Regions from separate parts of the Streptomyces sp. NPDC050988 genome, predicted to be linked through region 3. Evidence: riboswitches for the same ligand, from Rfam matches in the RefSeq annotation. Region 3 holds a riboswitch; each other region holds the start of a gene.
What was found. Region 3 has a riboswitch for thiamine pyrophosphate ahead of thiO (glycine oxidase ThiO). Riboswitches for the same ligand answer to the same signal wherever they lie in the genome.
Positions count from the first base shown of each region.

Region 1 (6,152 bases), on a different contig from region 3:
ATGCACGGCGAGCTGCCGCAACGTCCAGTCAGGACAGGTCGGCACGGTCGCGCCGAGGTCGGCTCCGGCCAGGTGCGACCTCAACAGCGCGGTCTGCCCGACGATTTCGCCGCAGTAGCGGTCGTGCCCGAGTAGCGTCATGAGCCGCACCCTAGGGCCGGCGGGGTCCCCCGAGTACGACAATTTCCGCCGCGTCGAACGCCACCCCGACCTCGTCCCCCGTCTCCGGCGCGTCCCGCAGCGCACACGCCGCCTCCAGCCACGGCGCGTCCTCGGGCTGCAGGCGTACGGCCACATGGGTGCCCCGGAACGTCCGCGCGGCCACCGTGCAGCGCAGCCCCTCGGCCGCCGGTACGAGGCGTACGCCAGCTGGCCTGACGAGCAGATCGACCTCGCCCTGCCGGGCGTCCGAGGACACCGGCAGCTTACCCCAGGGCGTGTCCGCGGCCTCCCCGCTGACGGTCGCCCCGGTCACGTTCTCGAAGCCGAGGAAGCGCGCCACGAAGGCGTCGGCCGGGCGCTGCCAGACCTCAAGTGGCGTACCGGACTGGGCGATCCGGCCGTCCCGCATCACGACGACCCGGTCGGCGAGCGCGAACGCCTCCCCCTGGTCGTGGGTGACCGCGAGCACGGTCGTGCCCAACTCGCCGAACAGCTCCCGGAGTTCGACCACCAGCCGCTCACGCAGCGAGCGGTCCAGCTGGCCGAGGGGTTCGTCGAGCATGAGCAGCCGGGGGCTGGGTGCGAGGGCCCGGGCGAGCGCGACGCGCTGCTGTTCGCCACCCGAGAGGGAGGCGACGGCCCGCCCACGGGCGCCGGGCAACCCCACCAGATCCAGCAACTCCCGGACGCGTACTGCCTGTTGGTCCATCGACTCACCGTGCATCCGCAGCCCGAAGGCAACGTTGCCGCCCACGTCGCGCTGCGGGAACAGCTGGTGGTCCTGGAACATCAGGCCGACACCGCGCTTGTGCGCGGGCACGCCGTGGAGGTCGTGGCCGTCCAGGAACACCCGTCCCTCGTCCAGGGGTTGGAGCCCCGCGACCGCCCGCAGCAGCGTCGACTTGCCGCTGCCGCTGGGCCCGAGCACGCACACGATCTCGTGCTCGGCGACATCGAGCCCGACGGAGTCGAGCACGGCCCGCCCACCGAACCGTACGGTCGCGCCAACGAGTTCGAGCTTTGCGTCGCGCATGGTCAGAACTCCCCGGTCCGGTCGGTGCGAAGGCGTTCGAGAACGAGCAGCGCCACCGCGCACACCACCATCAAGATCGTCGAAAGTGCCATGGCCTGCCCGTAGTTGAGCTCCCCGGCCCGCCCGAGCAGCCGTGCCACGGCGACCGGCAGTGTCGGGTTGTCGGGCCGCGCGATGAAGACGGTCGCGCCGAACTCGCCCAGCGACACGGCGAAGGCGAACCCGGCCGCGATCAGCAGCGCCCGCCGCACCATGGGCAGATCGACCTCGCGCCACACCCGCCACGGCGAGGCCCCGAGCACCGCCGCCGCCTCGCGCAGCCGTCCGTCCACCGCCCGCAGCACGGGCAGCATGGTCCGTACGACGAAGGGGACACCCACCAGCGCCTGCGCGAGCGGCACGAGGATCCAGGTGCTCCGGAGGTCCAGCGGAGGCTCGTCGAGCGCGATGAGGAAGCCGAACCCGACGGTCACGGCGGAGACGCCGAGCGGCAGCATCAGCAGGGCGTCGAAGCCCCGTACGAGACGGCCGGCGTCCCGGCGGGTGAGGGCGGCGGCCGCGAGTCCGCCGATCAGCAGGGCGATGGCGGTGGCGGCGAGAGCGTACTGCAGCGAGTTGCCGACGGCCTCGATCGGCGGCACGAGGAAAATGCCGCCTTCGTCGCTGGTCAGCGCCTTGTAGTAGCCGAATCCGGGGGCGTCGAGGGACCGCTCGACCAGCACGGCCAGTGGCAGCACCAGCAGGACGGCGATGGTGGCGAGGACGCCGGTGAGCAGTGCCCACTGCCCGGCGCCGCGCGGCCGTCGTGCCGTCGCGGACGCGTCGACCAGGCGCAGGGCGGTCTCCCGCCGCCGTACCGTCCACGCGTGGACGGCGAGGATCGCGCCGACCGCCACGAACTGGACGAGGGTGAGGACGGCGGCCGTCGAGAGGTCGAAGATCTCCGAGGTCTGCCGGTAGATCTCGACTTCGAGCGTCGAGAAGGTCGGACCGCCGAGGATCTGCACCACACCGAACGAGGTGAAGGTGAAGAGGAAGACCATCAGCGCGGCGGCGGCGACCGCCGGCCCGAGCGCCGGAAGCGTCACCCGGCGCCAGGCGGCGAACCGTGAGGCGCCGAGCACCCGCGCGGCCTCCTCCTGACGCGGATCGAGCTGCGACCAGAGGCCGCCGACCGTGCGGACGACGACCGCGTAGTTGAAGAAGACGTGCGCGAGCAGGATCGCCCACACGGTCGTGTCGAGCCGTACGCCCCACAACTCGTCCAGGAGTCCGCCGCGGCCGAGCAGCGCCAGGAACGCCGTGCCGACAACCACGGTCGGCAGCACGAACGGCACGGTGACGACGGCCCGCAGGACCTGCTTGCCCCTGAAATCGAAGCGCGCGAACACGTACGCGCCGGGGAGTGCGATCAGCAGCGTGAGCGCGGTCGAGGCGAGCGCCTGCCAGGTCGTGAACCACAGGACGTGCCGGATGTCGGACTGTGCGAGCACATCGCCGATCCGCCCGAACCGCCAGACCCCGTCGATCTTGAGCCCGCGTGCCGTGATCGCCGCGACCGGGTAGGCGAAGAAGAGCCCGAAGAACGCGACGGGCACGGCCATGAGACCGAGCCGGGCCGCGCTCCCCGTACGCGGGCGCGTGCGAGGGCGCGGACGGAGGCGCGGACGCCGGCTCGCGGGCGGCTCCGCCTCCGCGCGGGGCTCTACTTCAGTACGAGCGAGGTCCATGACTTGACCCACTCGTCACGGTTGTCGGCGATCTTGGCGGGGTCGAGGGTCTCGGGGCTCTTGGCGGCCGGCCCGAACTTCGTGAACTCGGCGGGCACCTTCGCACCCTCGACGACCGGGTACACGAACATGTTCAGCGGCATGTCCTCCTGGAAGGCCTTGCCGACCAGGAAGTCGATGAGCGCCTTGCCACCCTTGGTGTTCTTCGCGTTGCTCAGCAGGCCCGCGTACTCGACCTGGCGGAAGCAGGTGCCGTCCGCGACCCCGGTCGGCGCGGTCTTCGGCTTCGGGTCGGCGTAGATGACCTCGGCGGGCGGCGACGAGGCGTACGAGACGACGAGCGGCCGGTCGCCCTTGGCCTCCTTGCCGCCGGCGGACCCGGAGAACTCCACGTTGTAGGCCTGCTCCCAGCCGTCGACGACCTTCACTCCGTTGGCCTTGAGCTTCTTCCAGTAGCCCTCCCAGCCCGCGTCCCCGTACTTGGCGGCGGTGCCGAGCAGGAACCCGAGGCCGGGCGAGGACGTGGACGCGTTCTCGGTGACGAGAAGATCCTTGTACTCGGGCTTGATCAGATCGTCGAAGGACGTCGGCGGGGCCAGCTTGTGCTTGCTGAAGTAGGCCTTGTCGTAGTTGACGCAGATGTCACCGGAGTCGATGGGCGTGACGCGGTGCTTGTCCTGGTCGACCCGGTACTCGGCCTTGATGCCATCGGCGCCCTTGGCCTCGTACGACTGGAACAGCCCGTTGTCGAGCGCCCGCGACAGCAGGGTGTTGTCGACGCCGAAGAAGACGTCGCCCTGCGGGTTGTCCTTGGTGAGGATGGCCTTGTTGACGGCCGTACCGGCGTCGCCGTCCTTGAGGACCTTGACCTTGTAACCGGACGCCTTCTCGAACTCCTTCAGTACTGCCTTGGTGTAGGCGAAGGAGTCATGGCTGACGAGGGTGACGGTCTTGGACCCGGAGCCCTCGTCGCCGGAGTCGGACGAACCGCACGCGGCGAGCGCGGCGAAGCCGAGCCCGGTGACCGCGACCACGGCCGTGAACTTCCTGGTGGTGGTGCTCACTGAATTCCTCCTGGGGGTGACCAGGAAGAGACGCGGCCCTGCCCGGGACCTCGGTCGGATCCCGGGCAGGGCGCAACAGCTTGAGTAGTGACCGAACTTCCTACCCAGAATGACCTGGGCAAGGTTCAGAGGGTCTGCGGGCTGTCCCGCACTCTCAGCGCTGTGGCGCTCCCCTGTCGGAATATGAAGATGTACGTACGTCCGCCAGACTACCGCTCGGTCGCCGCGAGCTGCCCGCAGGCCCCGTCGATCTCCTGGCCACGGGTGTCCCGGACGGTGACGGGCACACCATGGGCGGCGATCGCCTCGACGAACGCCTTCTCGTCCTCGGGCCGCGAGGCCGTCCACTTGGAGCCGGGTGTCGGGTTCAGCGGAATCAGGTTCACGTGCACGGGCTTGCCCTTGAGCAGCCGCCCGAGCCGGTCACCACGCCACGCCTGGTCGTTGATGTCACGGATGAGCGCGTACTCGATGGAGAGCCGGCGCCCCGACTTCGCCGCGTACTCCCATCCGGCGTCCAGCACTTCCCGTACCTTCCACCGCGTGTTCACGGGCACGAGCGTGTCACGCAGCTCGTCGTCCGGTGCGTGCAGGGAGATGGCGAGGCGGCACTTGAAGCCCTCGTCGGCGAACCGGTTGATGGCGGGGACGAGACCGACCGTGGAGACGGTGATCCCCCGCTGCGACAGCCCGAGCCCGTCCGGCTCCGGGTCGGTGAGGGCCCGGATCGACTGGACGACCCGCTTGTAGTTGGCCAGCGGCTCGCCCATGCCCATGAAGACGATGTTGCTGAGCCGGGCCGGCCCACCGGGAATCTCCCCGTCCCGCAGCGCCCGCATCCCGTCCACGATCTGGTGCACGATCTCGGCGCTGGACAGATTCCGGTCGAGACCGGCCTGCCCGGTCGCACAGAACGGACAGTTCATCCCGCAGCCCGCCTGAGAGCTGATGCACATGGTGACCCGGTCCGGGTACCGCATCAGCACGGACTCGACGAGCGTGCCGTCGAAGAGCCGCCAGAGGGTCTTGCGGGTGGTGTCCCCATCGGTGGAGAGATGCCGCACGACCGTCATCAGCTCGGGCAGCAGCGCCTCCTGCAGCTTGGCGCGCGATCCCGCGGGGATGTCGGTCCACTGCTCCGGGTCGTGCGCGTACCGCGCGAAGTAGTGCTGCGACAGCTGCTTGGCACGAAACGGCTTCTCACCGACCGCGGCAACCGCCTCCTTACGCTCGGCAGGCGTGAGATCAGCAAGGTGCCGCGGCGGCTTCTTGGCTCCGCGGGGGGCAACGAAAGTGAGTTCTCCGGGCTTAGGCATGGCTGTACCAGTGTCGCAGATCGATTCGTGTGACCGGGGCCACGAGCCGTGCGCGGTGGTCGTCAGCGGCCGTACCGCTGCCGCGGGCCTGGTCCCGGAAGTCGAGAAGGGCGGCAGGTGTGAGTCCGCGCGCGAGCACGGTATTCACGCGCTGAGGCACTTCTACGCGTCGAGTGAGTCGTCGGAAGCGACCTGCTCCGCTTCCTCGTATACGTACCTCGACAGGATCGCGTCAAGCATGACCATGGCCAGCAGGATGAGAGTCCCCAGGAACAGCATCAACGCAAGGTCGGGGTCCTTGTCCTGCCCGCCGTTGGCAGACCACCAGAGGACCCGAGCGATGGAAATGACCATCACCGGGAAAGGCGCCAGCCACAACACCCGGGCGGCGCGCGTCATTTGTCCGTTGCCCTTGGCTCGGTACGAATGGAGTTGGACCGATGCAGCGATCAAGATCGCGCCGTCGACGCCCGCGATGAGAGCCGCATAATCCTGACTCATCTCAAGACTCACTTGTCCCCCGGTTCAGCCCGTTCACGGCTTACCTGTGAGAGGCGATCACGTCGCCTCGCGGGGGTCAATGGTCAGGTACGGCCGTACGACGGTACGCCGTCTCAGGCGCGAGCTCAGCTGCGCGGCCGAGCGTCCAGGAACCGGTGGACGGACTCCGTCATATTCGCCACGAACGCGTCACGGGTCCGGTCGGAGACCAGTTCCAGGGACAGATATGGGTTGAGGTCCTCCAGCTCGACGAGGAGCAGCGCGCCCTCCCAGGTGCGGCAGGCGTCCACGCGCTGGATGCCGTGGTCGAGGGTGTTCCAGTCGATGAAGCTCCGGGCGAAGGCCA
Region 1 covers NZ_JBITFQ010000017.1:146,252-152,403, reverse strand. Annotated here, with positions in the region: gene ACIBEI_RS30780 (maleylpyruvate isomerase family mycothiol-dependent enzyme) at 1-141, opposite strand, end outside; gene ACIBEI_RS30775 (ABC transporter ATP-binding protein) at 152-1,195, opposite strand; gene ACIBEI_RS30770 (ABC transporter permease) at 1,198-2,925, opposite strand; gene ACIBEI_RS30765 (thiamine ABC transporter substrate binding subunit) at 2,901-3,989, opposite strand; TPP riboswitch at 4,069-4,174, opposite strand; gene rlmN (23S rRNA (adenine(2503)-C(2))-methyltransferase RlmN) at 4,199-5,305, opposite strand; gene ACIBEI_RS30755 (hypothetical protein) at 5,298-5,453, opposite strand; gene ACIBEI_RS30750 (hypothetical protein) at 5,468-5,806, opposite strand; gene ACIBEI_RS30745 (hypothetical protein) at 5,932-6,152, opposite strand, start outside.
Region 1: linked by a shared signal. The riboswitch ahead of ACIBEI_RS30765 (thiamine ABC transporter substrate binding subunit) and the one ahead of thiO (glycine oxidase ThiO) in region 3 are both predicted to bind thiamine pyrophosphate.

Region 2 (6,152 bases), on a different contig from region 3:
GCGAGGTGGAAGAGCGCCGGTGCGAGTGGGGCCTACCGTTCGGCCCGCCAGCCGGCCATGTCCGAAGGCAGCTCGATCTCCTCGTCGAGTACTTGGATATAGACGGATTCAGCGGATATGGATGATTCCCCGTCCCCTTCGACGATCAGGGCCGAGGCGTGAAGCGGCCCCAGCGAGAAGGTTCTCCACGCCGGACTGGACTCTTCCCGCTGCCTGAGGGTGCGTACGGCACGGGTCGAGCGGGTTCGCAGCCTGTACCAGCCGTTCTGCAGGGGTTGCTGGAACAGCACCGCGAACAGCATCCCCAGCACAGCGCCGACAACTCCGTTGGCCACATCGATCCCGCCCATGCCAGGCGGGGTAGGGAAGTTGATCACGTCGTGCGCGATCTTCTCTCTACCGTTACGACTTGGAGCGAGGCGTCGTGTTCCTCCGCAGGGCCCCGGCCTGGATGGTCGGGGCCTACGAGAAAGGGACGGACAGCGGGCCGGAATCAGTCGGCCATGGGCAGGTACACCCTGTTGCCGCTCGCCGCGAACTCCTTCGACTTCTGGAGCATCCCCTCAGCGACCTCCTCGGCTGTCGCGCCAGCGGCCGCGGTGCCACCGAACTGTTCGGTGATGCTGTGGCTGATCTTCATCGAGCAGAACTTCGGCCCGCACATGGAGCAGAAGTGCGCCGTCTTGGCGGGCTCGGCCGGGAGGGTCTCGTCATGGAACTCCCGGGCCGTGTCGGGGTCGAGGGCCAGGTTGAACTGGTCCTCCCAGCGGAACTCGAAGCGGGCGTCCGACAACGCGTCGTCCCACTCCTGTGCGCCCGGATGTCCCTTGGCGAGGTCGGCCGCATGGGCCGCGATCTTGTAGGTGATGACGCCCGTCTTGACGTCGTCACGGTTGGGCAGGCCCAAGTGCTCCTTGGGCGTGACGTAGCAGAGCATGGCCGTGCCCCACCAGGCGATCATCGCGGCACCGATGCCGGAGGTGATGTGGTCGTACGCCGGCGCGACGTCCGTCGTCAGCGGGCCGAGCGTATAGAACGGAGCTTCATCACAGATCTCCTGCTGAAGGTCGATGTTCTCCTTGATCTTGTGCATCGGGACATGCCCCGGGCCCTCGATCATGGTCTGTACGTTGAAACGCTTCGCGACCCTGTTGAGTTCCCCGAGCGTCCTCAACTCCGCGAACTGCGCTGCGTCGTTGGCGTCCGCGATCGACCCGGGCCGGAGTCCGTCGCCGAGCGAGTACGTGACGTCGTACGCCGCGAGGATCTCGCAGAGTTCCTCGAAGTTCTCGTACAGGAACGACTCCTTGTGGTGCGCCAGGCACCAGGCCGCCATGATCGAGCCGCCGCGCGAGACGATGCCGGTCTTGCGGTTCGCGGTCAGCGGGACGAACGGCAGCCGCACGCCCGCGTGGACGGTCATGTAGTCCACACCCTGCTCGGCCTGCTCGACGACCGTGTCCTTGTAGATCTCCCAGGTCAGCTCCTCGGCCCGCCCGTCGACCTTCTCCAGCGCCTGGTAGAGCGGGACCGTGCCGATGGGGACGGGGGAGTTCCGCAGCACCCACTCGCGGGTGGTGTGGATATTGCGGCCGGTGGACAGGTCCATGACCGTGTCGGCGCCCCAGCGGGTCGCCCAGGTCATCTTCTCCACCTCCTCCTCGATGGAGGAAGTGACCGCGGAGTTGCCGATGTTGGCGTTGACCTTCACCAGGAACCGCTTGCCGATGATCATCGGCTCGATCTCCGGGTGGTTGACGTTGGCCGGCAGCACGGCCCGGCCCGCCGCGATCTCCTCGCGGACGACCTCGGGAGAAACGTTCTCCCGGATGGCCACGTACTCCATCTCCGGCGTGACCTCACCCCGCCTGGCGTACGCGAGTTGCGTCACCGCCTGGCCGTCGCGGCTGCGCCGGGGCTGGCGCGGCCGCCCCGGGAAGACCGCGTCGAGATTGCGCAGTCCGCCCCTCGGCGAGGTGTGCTTGATCCCGTCGTCCTCGGGGCGGATTGGTCGGCCCGCGTACTCCTCGGTGTCGCCGCGGGCAATGATCCAGTTGGCCCGGAGGGCCCCGAGGCCCCTGCGCACGTCGGTGTCGACGGTCGGATCGGTGTACGGGCCGGAGGTGTCGTACAGAGTGACCGACTGCCCGTTGGTGAGGTGCACTTGGCGGACCGGCACGCGCAGGTCGGGGCGCGAACCCTCGACATACGCCTTGTGCCAGCCGATGGACTTCCCGGCCTCGCCGTTCTCGGGCGAAGCAGTCACTCCACCGCTCTCGGCCGAGGCGAACGCCCCGTCCGTCAGGCTGGAGGCAGGCGTGCGTACGTCCTTGTTGGTCATGAGACCTACTCCCTACGCCGGCATTACCCGGTAACAGGTTCGGCGGTCGACGCAGCGATTTCCGTCCGGCGATGTTCCACGTGAAACATCGCGTCTACGGAGGTCAGCGCCCTCTCAGCCCGGTGCTCCGAGCTCCCGCGTGTGCAAAGGTGCCCCCACGCTAGCGTCAGATGTGGCGCGGTGAACAGTGGGCCCGGGCCGTTCTTGCGATGATCGGTCGGTGACCACGACGCAGCAGCCCCCAATCCCGCCGTCCGAACCGCCCCACGGACACGGCCACGACGGCCACGGTCACGGCGGCGGACCTGGGCACGGCCCCCACGGCCCCGGACCGGGCGGCGGCGGAGACCGGCCCGGCGGTGGTGACGGTGGCGGATCGGGTGGCGGCGGGCACGGCCACTCGCACAGTCACGGACCCGCCGCGCCTGTCTCGATGCACCTGCGCAAGGTCATCGCGGCCGTGCTGATCCCCTTCGCGGCGGCGGTCGTCGTCGGCCTCGTGGTGCTCTGGCCCGGCGGCGCCCCGGGGCACGAGCGCACCGGTGTCGGCTTCGACCGGCAGACGCAGCAGGCCACTGTGACCAAGGTCGACAAGGTCGACTGCAAGTCGGTGAACGCCTCGGGGGAGACGCCGACCGGCGACACGTCGACCGCCGAGGGCTCGTCGGCACAGCAACAGGCGACCGGCAGCTGCAAGAAGGCGACGGTGCGGGTCGACACCGGCAAGGACAAGGGCCGTACGTTCACGGAGATCGTCCAGCCGGACTCCTCGCGACAGCTGGAGCAGGGCCAGAAGGTGATCGTCGCGTATGCGCCGGACGCCCCCAAGGAACTCCAGTACTCGGTCACCGACGTGAACCGCAAGCTCCCGATGACGCTGCTCGCCGGGATCTTCGCCGTCGCCGTGGTCGTGGTGGGCCGGATGCGCGGCGTCATGGCACTGGTCGCACTGGCCGCCAGCTTCCTCATCCTGACGTTCTTCATCCTCCCCGCGATCCTGCAAGGCTCGAACCCCCTGGTCGTGGCGGTGGTCGGGGCGAGCGCCATCATGCTGATCGCGCTCTATCTGTGCCATGGGCTGTCGGCCCGTACGTCGGTGGCGGTGCTCGGCACCCTGCTCTCCCTGTTGCTGATCGGGCTGCTCGGCTCACTGTTCATCGACTGGGCGGCGCTGACCGGCAACACGGACGACAACACCGGGCTGATCCACGGGCTGTATCCGTCCATCGACATGAGCGGTCTGCTGCTCGCGGGCATCATCATCGGTTCGCTGGGTGTGCTCGACGACGTGACGGTGACGCAGACGTCGGCGGTCTGGGAGCTGCACGAGGCCAATCCGACGATGGGCTGGCGCGGGCTGTACCGCGCGGGCATCCGTATCGGCCGCGACCACATCGCGTCGGTCGTCAACACGCTCGTCCTCGCCTACGCCGGCGCCGCACTGCCGCTGCTGCTGCTCTTCTCCATCGCGCAGAGCAGCGTGGGGACGGTGGCCAACAGCGAGTTGGTCGCCGAGGAGATCGTGCGCACGCTCGTCGGCTCGATCGGACTGGTCGCCTCCGTGCCGGTGACCACGGTTCTCGCCGCGCTGGTCGTCTCGGCGGACCGCCCGGGCCCCGCCGCCCCGGCACAACAGGAACAGCCGCAGCCCCAGCCACAGCCCCAGTCGGGCGCCAGGGCGCCTCTGCGTGGCGGGAGCGGCCGCCGCCGCAAGCACTGAACCCGGCGCCTGCCGGATCCGGTCGCCGAGGGTCGAGAGCTGAGAGCTGAGAAGAAGCGTTACGGCAGTCCGCGTAGCCGCGAGGCAACAAGCCGGATGACGTACGGCAAAGCCGGGTGGGATGAGCACGTGTCACACGCGTACGGGACGACGTACAACGAGGCGGCGTTGCGCCTGCCCCAGCCCCGTATCACTTCACCCAGCGCTCTGTTCCTCCGCCAGGATGCGGTTCAGCGCCTCGTCGAGGTGTGTGTCGAAGTCCGCGAGGGAACGCTCCTGGCCCAGCGGCACCAGCCGGTCCGTACGGTCCAGGAACGCCAGCAACGGCGCCGTCCCACAGCGGAACAACGCGTGGTCACCGCCCACTTGAAGCCGGATCAGCACATCGCCGAACCCCTCGGTGTCGGCGGGAGCGATGTGCACGTCGCCGTCCCCGCACGCCCGGCCCACCCCGTCGATCAGCAGCTCCCGGCCGAAGGCCCAGGTGACCGGCGCGTCACCGGGCAGGTGGAAGGTCAGCCGCACGGCATAGGGATCACAGGTCTCGTAGCGCAGCTCCACCGGGATGCGAAAGGAGAGCTCCTCCGAGACGACGAAGCTCATCATGACCTCTGCCTGTACTACCGACTCGCGCATCGCCTACCCCGTCGTTCGCCTTCGACTGGCCGGGAATCATCCACCTGACACTGCTGGCATCTTGCTGAACGTACACACCAGATCACAAGGAGTGAGTTTTCAGATGCTGATAGAGAGCGAGAGTGTGCCCAGCAGCCTTCCGATCTCGCTCTGCAATCGGCGTGCCGCCGGCAGCAGTCGGTCGGCCTGGTGGGCCGGCAGGGAAATGGCGATCGTGGCCGCAGTACTGCCCACAGTGATGGGAATCGCGGCGCAGACCGTCCCCAGCGCGTACTCCTGACGCTCAATCACGGGCTGCATGCGTCGCACGGATTCGAGGCGTCGCAACAGGGTTCGATCGTCACGCACCGTATATGGCGTGATGGACCGGACGGAGTAACGGTCGACGTGGTCCCGACGGGCGTCGTCGTCGAGCTGGGACAGCAGACACTGGCCGATCGCGTGCGCGTGACCCGTCTCGCGGAAGTCGGCCCACTCCTCGACGGCGGGATTGGCCGGGGTGTCGGCGACGCACTGGACCTCGATCTCACCGTCGCGGTAGAGCGCGTAGTACACGGGCGCGCCGATCGAGTCACGGCACTGCGCGAGGGCGTCGGCGACCATGCTGCGACGTTTCTGCCGGGCACCGCTGCTGGTCAACCGCTCGACCGCATCGCCGAGGAAGAACAGGCCCTTCTCCCGGCGCAGATAGCCCTCGTGGGCCAGCGTGCGCAGCAGGTGGTACGCCGTGGGCAGGGCCAGCCCGGCCTCACGGGCGAGCTGTTTCGCGGGCGCCCCGTGTTCATGGCGGGCGACGGACTCAAGGAGGCGCATCGCTCGCTGCACGGATCCGATGAGGGTCGTGGGATGCGGCTCGGAGGAAGGGACGTGCGGTCCTGCGGATGCGGTGTCAACCGTGGCCAAGGGGTGCTCCCGAAGCGCGAGGGGGGCCGCCCGTGCGGGGGTAACACGGGAGGGATCAGAGCGCCGCTCGCGGGAATCAACCCCGCGTCGAATTCCGGACTTTAACCGTCTGCCACCGCTCGCAGACGGCCTGTGCCGAAACTTCCCTCGCCCGAGGGAACTGGCGGTTCCTGTTACCGCCGGCCGGTTGCCGACCGGCGGGCCTCCCCTTGCCTACCAGTCGCTCCTCGACGAGGAACTCGACATGAACTTCCGTACGACGTAGATCAGTCCGCCGACCACCGCCACGAAGACCAGCAGTTTGAAGAGCAAGGTGATCACGATCCCAACGACACTCACTATCAGGCCGCCGAACACGACCAGGGCGATGACCGGCACCGCGACCCACTTAATCCACCACGGCATACCCGCGAAGATCTCTCGCATCGCCCTTGTTCCTTGTCTCTCTGCCCGTTTCCGAGTGCTGTCCGAGCCCGCTCCCGAAGGATGACGGGTCTTGAATGTCCTGCACTCGATGCTAGGCGCGGCGGGGGTGCCGACGGGGGCCTGGCA
Region 2 covers NZ_JBITFQ010000012.1:246,432-252,583, forward strand. Annotated here, with positions in the region: gene ACIBEI_RS26240 (hypothetical protein) at 33-350, opposite strand; gene thiC (phosphomethylpyrimidine synthase ThiC) at 494-2,341, opposite strand; TPP riboswitch at 2,334-2,490, opposite strand; gene ACIBEI_RS26250 (YibE/F family protein) at 2,562-4,061, shown strand; gene ACIBEI_RS26255 (SsgA family sporulation/cell division regulator) at 4,257-4,697, opposite strand; gene ACIBEI_RS26260 (IclR family transcriptional regulator) at 4,797-5,600, opposite strand; gene ACIBEI_RS26265 (DUF5326 family protein) at 5,814-6,026, opposite strand.
Region 2: linked by a shared signal. The riboswitch ahead of thiC (phosphomethylpyrimidine synthase ThiC) and the one ahead of thiO (glycine oxidase ThiO) in region 3 are both predicted to bind thiamine pyrophosphate.

Region 3 (6,152 bases):
GACGCACGTCGCACGACGGCGACCGCGGTGCGGCATCCGTATTCGGACAGGCGTTCAGGCCAAGCGTCAGAAAGCAGGCCTTTCCGGGTCCAAACGGGCGACACCCTCCACAGGGGACGACGCCTCGGCGAAGTGACGGCGCGGAATGCGCCCCGCGCGGTACGCGAGCCGGCCCGCCTCGACCGCGTGCCGCATGCCCTCGGCCATCAGCACCGGCTCCTGCGCCCGGGTCACGGCCGAGGCGAGCATCACACCCGCGCACCCCAGCTCCATGGCGATCGCCGCGTCCGACGCCGTCCCTGCACCCGCGTCCAGGATCACCGGCACGCGCGCGTGCTCCACGATCAGCTGGAAGTTGTGCGGGTTGCGGATGCCGAGCCCGGACCCGATCGGCGAGCCGAGCGGCATGACCGCGGCGCACCCCACGTCCTCCAGCCTGCGGGCGAGCACCGGGTCGTCGTTCGTGTACGGGAGGACCGTGAAGCCGTCGTCGACCAGGGTCTCGGCGGCGTCGAGCAGCTCGATCGGGTCGGGCAGCAGGGTGCGCTCGTCGGCGATGACCTCCAGCTTGACGAGGTCCGTGCCGAGCGCCTCACGCGCGAGCCGGGCCGTCAGAACGGCCTCCCCGGCGGTGAAACAGCCCGCCGTGTTGGGCAGCACTCGGATGCCCAGCCGTTCGAGCACGGACAGCACCGAGCCGTGGGCCTTCGGGTTCACGCGGCGCATCGCGACCGTCGTCAGCTCGGTGCCGGACGCGACGAGTGAGCGCTCCAGGACGTCGAGGCTGGGCGCGCCACCGGTGCCCATGATCAGACGGGACGTGAAGGACGTACCGCCGAGGACGAAGGGATCGTCGGCCATGGGTCAGCCTCCTTGGACGGCGGTGAGGACTTCGACGCGGTCTCCCTCGGAGAGGAGGGTCTTCGACCACTGCGCGCGCGGGACGACGGTTTCGTTGAGTGCGGCGGCGACACCGGAGGGAGCCGCGGTGAGCGCTGCGACGAGGGTGTCCAGGGCCGTGTCCGGGGCCAGCTGCCGCCGCTCCCCGTTGACGAAGATGCTCATGCTCATGCGGGCTGCTCCGAGAGTGCGGCGGCACCGAACCGCCTGGGTGTGAACGGGCGGGCCTCGTCCGGGAGTTCACCGGTGGTCAGGGCGTGCGCCATCACGTCCCCGGTGACGGGCGTGAGGAGTACGCCGTTGCGGTAGTGGCCGGTCGCGAGCAGGAGACCGGGGAGTTCGGTCGGGCCGAGCAGGGGCGCGTTGTCGGGGGAGCCCGGGCGCAGTCCGGCCCGTGTCTCGGTGAGCGGCAGCTCGGTGATGCCGGGGACGAGTTCGTGGGCGTCCCGCAGCAGCTCGTACACGCCGCCGGCGGTCACCGTGGTGTCCCAGCCCAGCTCCTCGCTGGTCGCGCCGACGACCAGTTCGCCGCTCTCCCGCGGCACCAGATAGATGTGGTTGCCGCGGACGACGGCACGCACGCTGCGGCTCAGGAAGGGCGCGTACCGTTTCGGGACCGTCAGCCGCAGCACCTGTCCCTTCACGGGGCGCACCGGCGGCAGCACGTTGTCGGGGACGCCCGCGAAGCGTCCGCTGAGACTGCCCGCGGCGAGGACGACCTGGCCCGCCGACAGCTCGGTGCCGTCCGGCGTGACGACTCCGACGGCCCGGTCCCGTACGACAGTCAGGCGGTCGGCCCACGTCCGGTGGAAGGTCACTCCGGCCCGCTCGCAGGCCGTGACCAGGGCCCCGGAGAGCCGCCGCGGATCGATCTGGTGGTCGCCGTCGACCCGGAGCCCGCCGCGCACGCCCGGCGCGAGCATCGGCTCCAGACGCCGGCACTCGCGGCCGCTGAGCCACTCCGACTCCAGGCCCGACCGGCGTTGCAGGGCGTGGACTTCGCGCAGATGGGCGCGGTCGTCGGCGTCGAGCGCGACCGCCAGCGCGCCGCACTGCCGGTATCCGAGGTCCTGGCCGGTGGCCTCGGTCAGCTCGGCCGCGAAGTCCGGATAGCGGCGCGCCGAGGCCAGATTGAGGCCGAGCAGGGTCTGCTCGCCGTAGTGGAGTTCGGTGACGGCGGCCAGCATCCCAGCGGCGACCTGCGCGGCGCCGCCGCCGGGCTCCGGGTCCACGAGCGCGGTCGTGAACCCGCGCTGCGCGGCCCGCCAGGCCGTGACGAGGCCGATGATCCCGCCCCCGACGACCAGGACGTCTGCCGTGCGCCTTCTATCGGGCGCATCGGGCGCATCGGGCCTATCGGGTGCTACGGGTGTCTCCGGTGTACGCGACATGGGCGTCCAGCCCCTCCCTTCGCCGGCATGACCCGGATCAGGTTCGTACGGTCGGAGGCCGTCCCAGCCTCCCTCTCAGCCCGGTGCGTCCGGACTCCCGCGAGTGCTTTACGTTGGCCACCCTAGCCCTTCGCCCCAACAGCCTGTAAGGGAGCCTTCACGCATGGCCCGCTCGCTCGACGGACTCCTCCTCTCTCCGGTCGCGGACCAGGCGCCGGGCCAGGTGGGCACCCGTACCCGGTTCGCCTACCACGAGAAGGACGGCGAGATCTGGGCCGAGTACGCGGGCGGCGACGTCGTACGCGGCCATCTCGTGGGCACGCGCGCGGGCGACCGGCTCGACTTCCGGTACGTGCAGCTGAAGGTCGACGGCAGCACCTCGTCCGGGCACTGCGTGTCCCAGGTCCTCGAACTGCCCGACGGGCGGGTGCGCCTGGAGGAGACCTGGGAGTGGGAGTCGCAGGAGGGCAGCGGGACAAGTGTGGTCGAAGAGGTCACCGAAGCCTGACGCTGTGCAACAGCTCACCGATCGCGCCCCCTGACCGACGATTTCACCAGTGTCTATGGTGATCGTGTGAGTGAGCAGACGCAGGGACGGAGCCCGGCGGCGCGACGGAGCGCCGTGATCGCCGGGGCGGGCATGGCCGGCGTACAGACCGCCGTCGCCCTGCGGGAGAGGGGCTTCGCCGGAAGCGTGACCCTGATCGGCGCGGAGCCCCATCAGCCGTACGACCGGCCCTCGCTGTCCAAGGCCGTACTGCTCGGCAAGGCCGAGGGCTCCGCCTTCGACGTCGACTTCGAGGCGCTCGACGTGGAGCTCCGCCTGGGGCTCGAAGTGACCGGCGTGCACCCCTCGCGGCATGAACTCGACACGGCCGACGGCCCGGTTCCGTACGACGTCCTCGTCATCGCCACCGGTGCCGAGCCGATCCAACTGCCGGGCGCCCAGGGCGTACCCGGCGTCCATCTGCTGCGCACGCTCGACGACGCCGAGCGGCTGCGCCCCGTCCTCGCACGGCAGCACGACATCGTGGTGGTGGGCGCGGGCTGGATCGGCGCCGAGTTCGCCACGGCGGCGCGCGAGGCGGGCTGCGCGGTGACCGTCGTGGAGGCCGCCGACCGGCCGCTGGCCGGTGTGCTGCCCGAGGAGGTGGCCGCTCCGATGGCCGCCTGGTACGCGGACAGCGGGGCGGTGTTGCGCACCCACGCGCGCGTGGAGCACGTCGAGTCCGGCGAGGTGGTGCTCGACGACGGCTCACGGCTGCCAGCGGGTGCCGTCGTCGTGGGCATCGGGGCGCGGCCCGCCACGGCCTGGCTGGCCGGTTCCGGGATCGAGCTGGGCGCCCGTCGCGAGATCGTCGCGGACGACCACCTGCGCACCTCCGCCCCGGACGTGTACGCGGTCGGTGACTGCGCCTCGTTCCCGTCCGGCCGCTACGGGGAGCGCCTGCTCGTCCACCACTGGGACAACGCCCTCCAGGGCCCGCGCACGGTCGCCGCGAACATCGTCGGTGAGACGTCCGTCACGTACGACCCCGTGCCGTACTTCTGGTCCGAGCAGTTCGGCCGCTTCGTCCAGTACGCGGGCCATCACGGGTCCGCCGACGCCCTGGTCCGGCGCGGTGACCCGGCCGGACCGTCCTGGTCGGTGTGCTGGCTCCGCGAGAACCGCCTGGTCGCGGTCCTGGCGGTGGGACGGCCTCGGGACCTGGCACAGGGCAGGCGGCTGATCGAGGCGGGCACGCCGATGGATTCCGGGCTTCTGTCCGACCCCGCGCTGCCGCTCAAGGGCGCGACCGCGTAGACGCTCCGCCGGGCCGCACGGCTGGAGGCCGCCGGGCCGCACGGGGCTGGAGGTCGTTTGGTGTCTGCGGGCCGTCCGTGGCTGGTCGCGCAGTTCCCCGCGCCCCTGACGGGGCTGCGGCCCAGGTGCGAAAGGGGCAGCGGGGCCGCGGGCGTGACACGGTCGCACCGGCCCGGGTACCGACTGTCAGTCCGAGATGGCAGGCTTGTGTTCGTGACCGAGATTGACGCAAAGATCGATGCTCTCGTCCCCGCCTGGCTCACCCTCCCCGACATCGCCGAACAGCTCGGTGTCGAGGTGACCCGCGTCCGGCAACTGGTCAAGGAAGGCCAGCTCATCGCCGTACGCCGTGGTGAGAACCGCGCGCTGCACGTCCCCGCCGCTTTCATCGACGGGGCCGAGCAGAAGGTCGTCAAGGGCCTGACCGGCACCCTGACGCTCCTGCGGGACGACGGCTTCACCGACGAAGAGATGCTCGAGTGGCTCTTCACCCCCGACGAGAGCCTGCCCGGCACGCCCGCGCAGGCCCTGAGCGAGAATCGCGGCACGGAGGTGAAGCGTCGCGCCCAGGCGCTCGCCGTCTGACCTGATCACGCCGTCCGGCGTACGGGCCGCGATCCTCACGGCCCGTACGCCACCGACACGACACGGGGGACCCACGCATGCCCGAATCCACCGCACGCGCCCGGCTCGCCGACGCCCGCGTGTACCTCTGCACTGACGCCCGCAGGCGCCAGGGCGACCTCGCCGACTTCCTGGACGCGGTCCTGGCGAACGGCGTGGACATCGTGCAGCTGCGGGACAAGGGCATGGAGGCGGCCGAGGAGCTGGAGCACCTCGCCGTCCTCGCGGGCGCCTGCCGTCGGCACGGCAAGCTGCTCGCGGTGAACGACCGGGCGGACGTCGCCCACGCCATCGGCGCCGACGTGCTGCACCTGGGCCAGGGCGATCTTCCGGTGCCCGCCGCCCGGGCGATCCTCGGCGACGACGTCCTGATCGGCCGCTCCACGCACGCCGACGCGGAGGCCGCTGCCGCCGCCGTCCAGGAGGGCGTGGACTACTTCTGCACCGGCCCCTGTTGGCCGACCCCCACCAAGCCCGGCCGCCACGCGCCGGGTCTCGGGCTGGTCCGGTACACCGCCGGGCTGGCCACCGACCGCCCCTGGTTCGCCATCGGCGGCATCGACCTCGGCAACCTCGACGAGGTGCTCGAAGCGGGCGCCCGCCGCATCGTCGTCGTACGGGCGATCACCGAGGCCGACGATCCGGGCGCGGCGGCGGCGGAGTTCGCGAAGCGCCTGCGTCACGCGTAGGTGACCTGAGGCAGGGGCCCGGGGGTGTGGTCGACCGAGTGGGCAGTTGTCCGAGTGGTGGACAACAAATCGACAAATCGGGCAAATTTCCCGGATCCGGTTGGGGGACCGTCGCCCCCTGGCTAACCTGCGGGTATGGCCCTCGGATCTGCTTCCACCAGGACGGACCGCGCACGCACAGTGCGTGACATGCTCGCAACCGGCAAGGAAACGTACTCGTTCGAGTTCTCCGCGCCGAAGACCCCGAAGGGCGAGCGGAACCTGTGGAACGCGCTGCGCCGGGTCGAGGCCGTGGCCCCCGACTTCGTGTCGGTGACCTACGGCGCGGGCGGTTCGACCCGGGCGGGCACGGTCAGGGAGACCGAGCAGATCGTCGCCGACACGACCCTGACCCCGGTCGCCCACCTCACCGCGGTCAACCACTCCATCGCCGAGCTGCGCAACATCATCGGCCAGTTCGCGGACGCCGGGATCCGCAACATGCTCGCCGTGCGCGGCGACCCGCCCGGCGACCCGATGGCCGACTGGGTGGCACACCCCCAGGGCCTGACGTACGCGGCCGAACTCGTCCGGCTCATCAAGGAATCCGGCGACTTCTGTGTGGGCGTCGCGGCCTTCCCGGAGATGCACCCGCGCTCGGTCGACTGGGACCGTGACGTCGCGCACTTCGTCGACAAGTGCCGGGCCGGCGCGGACTACGCGATCACACAGATGTTCTTCCAGCCGGAGTCCTATCTGCGGCTG
Region 3 covers NZ_JBITFQ010000016.1:85,641-91,792, forward strand. Annotated here, with positions in the region: gene ACIBEI_RS29620 (thiazole synthase) at 67-861, opposite strand; gene thiS (sulfur carrier protein ThiS) at 865-1,065, opposite strand; gene thiO (glycine oxidase ThiO) at 1,068-2,291, opposite strand; TPP riboswitch at 2,289-2,402, opposite strand; gene ACIBEI_RS29635 (hypothetical protein) at 2,455-2,799, shown strand; gene ACIBEI_RS29640 (NAD(P)/FAD-dependent oxidoreductase) at 2,866-4,095, shown strand; gene ACIBEI_RS29645 (helix-turn-helix domain-containing protein) at 4,309-4,680, shown strand; gene thiE (thiamine phosphate synthase) at 4,758-5,408, shown strand; gene metF (methylenetetrahydrofolate reductase [NAD(P)H]) at 5,544-6,152, shown strand, end outside.